Regions from separate parts of the Kribbella sp. WER1 genome, predicted to be linked through region 2. Evidence: riboswitches for the same ligand, from Rfam matches in the RefSeq annotation. Region 2 holds a riboswitch; the other holds the start of a gene.
The links. Region 2 has a riboswitch for cyclic di-AMP ahead of ACXJJ3_RS18955 (C40 family peptidase). Riboswitches for the same ligand answer to the same signal wherever they lie in the genome.

Region 1 (2,388 bases), on a different replicon from region 2:
GTCGTCGGTCATCAGCGCGCCGCGGAGGAAGCCGAGGGACTGGGCTGCACGGGCATACCGTTCGGCGGTGGTGGTCATCGGGACAGTGCTCCGCTCCTGCCTGGCGTGGGTGTCGACGCTCTGGTTTGGCCGACTGTTCGGCTCCCCGCCTGGCACGGAACGTCTCACCCGTAAGCGGCTGCGGAGCAGCCGCCGACGGGCGGTGTGCGTGGGCGGAGCGCAGCGGAGAACACGCGCATCCGCCGGGGGCGACGGCGGTTGCGGAGCAGACGTGTCGGGTCAGACTGGAGGGTCAGGAGGGGGGGTACTGCAGTACTGCGCCGACGAAGTCGGCACCACCCGGCCGCAGGCCGGCCACGTCCGAGCGGATCCGCGGGATCGTCCGCGCCGCCCGGCTCTTCCACCGCCGACGCCGCCGGCCCGGACGGCAGGTTCCGCCGAGATCCGCTCGACGCGACACTAACCAGGCCGGTCTGGTTCGCTGCGGCGATGGAGCACATCCGAACGTCTCGCCGGGCGCACCGCACCTGCCCACCGCGGGATCGACGACACGCGGCGGTCCTTGTGGATAAGGGTTTTGGCGCATCCGCGCGGACGTCGTACATTCATGGGTGGTTCACCGATCCCGACGAACCGCGTGCTGGTCAACGCCGAGCGCTGCCGGGCCATCCACGCATCAGCCGAACGTACGGCAGTGGTGGAGGACCCAGGAAGTTGGGCCGTGGCCGGCAGTTGCCGGGGCCCTGGGGTGGTAGTCCGCGGGAGCGGACCGGGCCGACTCTCAGCCCGAGCCCGACAGCTAACTTCGCAGGCGTCGAGAGTTCCAGCATGTCCAGTTCCGGATCTCCGGGCGGCCCTGCGCTGCCTGACGCCAGCCGCAGGCCGCTCGCCGCGTCAGCCGGCCTCGCGAGCCGCCGCGCGCGCTCGGCTGCCCTGATCCGGATCTGGCAGCGGGCGGCAGCTGGGAGCCCTGGGCAAAGAAACCTCTACATACGCTCTCCGCGCAGGGAGCAAACGTAAAAATGAGCCCCAAGGAGACCTCCGGGCACGGCGCTGGACACGCCCGGAGCAAGAACGACTGGCTCCAGCTGGCGCGCCAAGCCGTCCTGGACCTCCTCGATGACGAGCTGGCGGTCGCGCACGCCGAGCTCGAGGCGCGCCTGTGCGAGCGGGGCGTCGTCTACAACGAGCAGCACGACTGGCTGCACTCCCACATCGTCACCGAGGCCGTCCAAGGCCTGCGGGCACTGCACGCGCTCGACGAGGTGACCCACAAGACCAAGGGCAACCGGGTCGTGAAGCTCCTGGTGCCGGCCGATCGGCGTCGGCGGGAGACCGCAATCAACCGAGCCGTCGCGCGCAAAGGCCAGCTGTACGGGCGGTTCTTCGCAGTGTCGACCACCTCGGGCGACGCCGGCGAGGCGGTGCTGCGCCACTCGCTGTCCATTGCCGGAACCCATCTCATCCCGATGGAGCCCGGTTTCGGCGAGGTCCGCAACGTCATGGGCGTCAAGCTGTACGGCGCACTGGACTCCGGCGCCTGGCTGCACTCGATCGACCCGGCCACCGGCCTGCCGCGGCTGCCGTTCGCGCTCCCGATGGAGATGAAGAACCGCCGGCAGTGGTTCTACCCGATCCACAAGGAGGTGTACCAGCTCCTCGGCAAGGCCGCGGCCCTGCAGATGCAGCACCCGGCCCAGCCGATGGTGCCGATCTTCGTCTGCCGGCGGGCGCACCCGTGGTTGGGCTGGATGGCCAAGGATCTCGGGTTCCTCCTGCACACCACCCGCCGCCAGTTCGCGACGCTGCCGCACAAGATGACCGGCAAGCTGTTCGAGGAGCTGCGCACCGACCTGAGCCTGGCCGACCTGACCCTGGTCACCGAGGACTCGCTGCCCAGCATCCAGCAGTTCTTCCGCGAGACGATCATCAAGCAGGCCGCCCGGGCGGCACCGCGGTGGGCCGCGGCCGCGGCGACCGTCGCCCCGTACGCGGGCAAGCTCCGGACGGAGAACGTCCCGCCGGGGGACCGGCTCGACCTGGTCCGCGAGCTCCGGCAGGAGCTCGAGTGGGAGATGCCGAAGGCCGGCTTCAAAGAGCCGCTGCTGTCGTGGTCGTTGCCCGACCAGGAAGAGTGGCAGGATCTCACCCCCGACGCGGAGGAGTGGGACGACGACGAGCAGGCGCCCTTCTGACCCTGGCCTCGTCCGCGCCGCCCCGCCGGACCGGCGGTCCAACCAGCGTTCCCCGCAATCACGACTCAGCGAATTCCGGAGTGGCCATGCCGTTCAAAATGGGTCTCATAAACGATCGTTTATGAGACCCATTTGACGTCGCACCGCCTTGAGTCGGATGATGGCGTGACATGGTCCGCAGAAACCGTGTCTC
Region 2 (2,388 bases):
ACGCGCCCGCGACGAAGCTGGCGGCGACCCGCGGGTACGGCGCCGAGGTGGTGACGTACGACCGGTACACGCAGGACCGGACCGCGCTGGCGCAGGAGCTGGCGGCGGACCGCGGGCGGACGCTGATCCCGCCGTACGACCACTGCGACGTGATGGCCGGGCAGGGCACGGTCGCGCTCGAGCTGATCGAGGAGGTCGGGCATCTCGGCGCGCTGCTGGTCCCGGTCGGGGGCGGCGGGCTGATGGCCGGCTGCGCGACCGCGGCGACATTGATGTCGCCGGGGATCCGGATGATCGGCGTCGAGCCGGCCGCTGGCGACGACCACGCCCGGTCGCTGGCGGCCGGCGAGCGGGTGCGGATCGACGTACCGCGGACGATCGCGGACGGGCAGGCGGTCGAGTCGCCGGGCGAGCTGACGTTCGCGGTGAACCGGCGGCTGGTGGAGTCGTTCGAGCTGGTCAGCGACGCGGAGATCGTGGCGGCGATGGCGTTCGCGTTCGAGCGGCTGAAGATCGTCCTCGAGCCGAGCGGGGCCAGCGCGCTGGCGGCGTTGCTGGCCGGGCGGATCCACGGGCTGCCGGAGCGCGTCGGAGTGGTGCTGTCCGGCGGGAACGTCGGCCTGGAGCGCTTCCTGGAATTGCTGAAAACTCAAGAACTTTAGGGTGCCCTGAGCACGTTCTGTGCCCGTTGTCACAGAAAGCCACCGGCGAATGTGACCGAGGACACATCGAATCGCTCAGTGGGCGCCTGAGCCCCGCTCGGACGCGCTCAGGACACCTGGTGTTCATCCACACTTGCTGACCCGTCAGAGGACCGTTGAGGGCCTTTTGAGAACGACTTTGTGGATTGAAGGGTTTGCGTCGTGATCGTTCTGTTATACAGTCGTCGGCGGTTCGGTAACCAACACGAACCGCACACGAGTCAACGCCGAGCTCCGCCAGGCTCGTGTGCTCCCCTCGAATACCAATGGCGGAGGTGGGGGACCCAGGAAGTTGGGTCTCGACCGTGAGTGGTCGAAACCCTGGGGTGAAGTCCGCGGGAGCGGACCGGGCTATGAATCCCAGCCCGAACCCGACAGCTAACTTCACAGGCGTCGGGAGACAACCATGCCCGTCACTGCCCGACGGACGACGCTTTCGCGCGCCGTCACCGCTGAGACCAGTACCGACCGGCCCGTCGGCCGGACCCTGGCGAAGCACCGCAAGACCAGCAAGTCCGGTGCGCCCCGCGCCGCAGCCGCCGTCCTCACGGTCGGTCTCGCTGTCGGTGGTGGAGCCGCGCTGAGCATCGGCGCCACCCCCGCGACCGCGTCCGCGGCCGCCATGACCGCCGCCCAGCAGCGGGGTCACACGAGCATCCCGAGCCGGCCGCTGCTCCGGAAGGGCGACTCCGGCCCGACCGTGAAGTACGTCCAGAAGGCCCTGCACCTGGGACCGGACGGCTACTTCGGCAACAGCACCGTCGCGGTGCTGAAGAAGTTCCAGACGTCCTGGGGCCTCAAGGCCACCGGCTACACCGACAAGAACACCTGGGGCCGGCTGACCTGGGCCGCGAAGCACAAGGTGCTCTACGGCAACCACGGTGCGAGCTCGGCCTCGGCCGCCGTCGGTACGTTCCGGACCAAGGTGCTCAAGGAAGCCGCCAAGCTCAAGGGCACGCCGTACCGCTACGGCGGCACGAGCACCAGCGGCTTCGACTGCTCCGGCTACACCGGCTACGTGTACAAGTACGCCGGGCACAAGCTGCCCCGCACGTCGCGTCAGCAGTACGCCGCGACCAAGCACATCAGCCGCAGCGCCGCCAAGCCGGGCGACCTGGTGTTCTTCCACAACGGTGGCGGCGGTGTGTACCACGTCGGCATCTACGCGGGCGGGAACATGCTGTGGCAGGCCTCGAAGCCGGGACGTCCGGTGGCCAAGTCGAAGATCTGGAGCAGCAGCGTCTCCTTCGGGCGCGTCTGATCCCTGACCGGCGGCCGCCCTGCCCCCATCGGGCGCCGCCGGTCGTCAGCGTCCCTCCCCCAGGCACGCTGGCTTCCGAAACCGGCCCGGGCCGTCGCCCCCACCCCTCCGACGGTCCTGGCCGGTTTCCTTTTGTTCACCCGCGGCTCCTACGCTGACCGCTCTTCGACAGCGGAGGCGTGCGTGAAGCGACTGGTGATAGCGCTCTGGGCCGTCTCGATCGGCCTCAGCACTTACGCCTACACGCGGGCACTCGTGGAGCGGTCACACGAAACCGGCAAGTCCCAGCTCCGGGTCTTCCTCACGTCCGGTGACGAGATGGTCATCTGGCACCAAGCCCCGGGCTGGTTCTACCCGGTGCTCTGGCCCCTCTCGATCCTTACGTTCGTGCTCACGATCATGTACGTGCGCAACCGCTAGTCGTCC

Region 1: it holds a riboswitch for cyclic di-AMP, as region 2 does, so the genes downstream of both, ACXJJ3_RS42315 (hypothetical protein) here and ACXJJ3_RS18955 (C40 family peptidase) in region 2, are expected to answer to the same signal.

What each region holds. Positions count from the first base shown of each region.
Region 1 is NZ_JBSZTA010000002.1:58,942-61,329, forward strand. It holds gene ACXJJ3_RS42310 (hypothetical protein) at 1-78, opposite strand, end outside; cyclic di-AMP (ydaO/yuaA leader) riboswitch at 669-826, shown strand; gene ACXJJ3_RS42315 (hypothetical protein) at 1,023-2,195, shown strand.
Region 2 is NZ_CM135186.1:3,941,768-3,944,155, forward strand. It holds gene ACXJJ3_RS18950 (threo-3-hydroxy-L-aspartate ammonia-lyase) at 1-662, shown strand, start outside; cyclic di-AMP (ydaO/yuaA leader) riboswitch at 940-1,108, shown strand; gene ACXJJ3_RS18955 (C40 family peptidase) at 1,108-1,962, shown strand; gene ACXJJ3_RS18960 (hypothetical protein) at 2,146-2,382, shown strand; gene ACXJJ3_RS18965 (response regulator) at 2,379-2,388, opposite strand, start outside.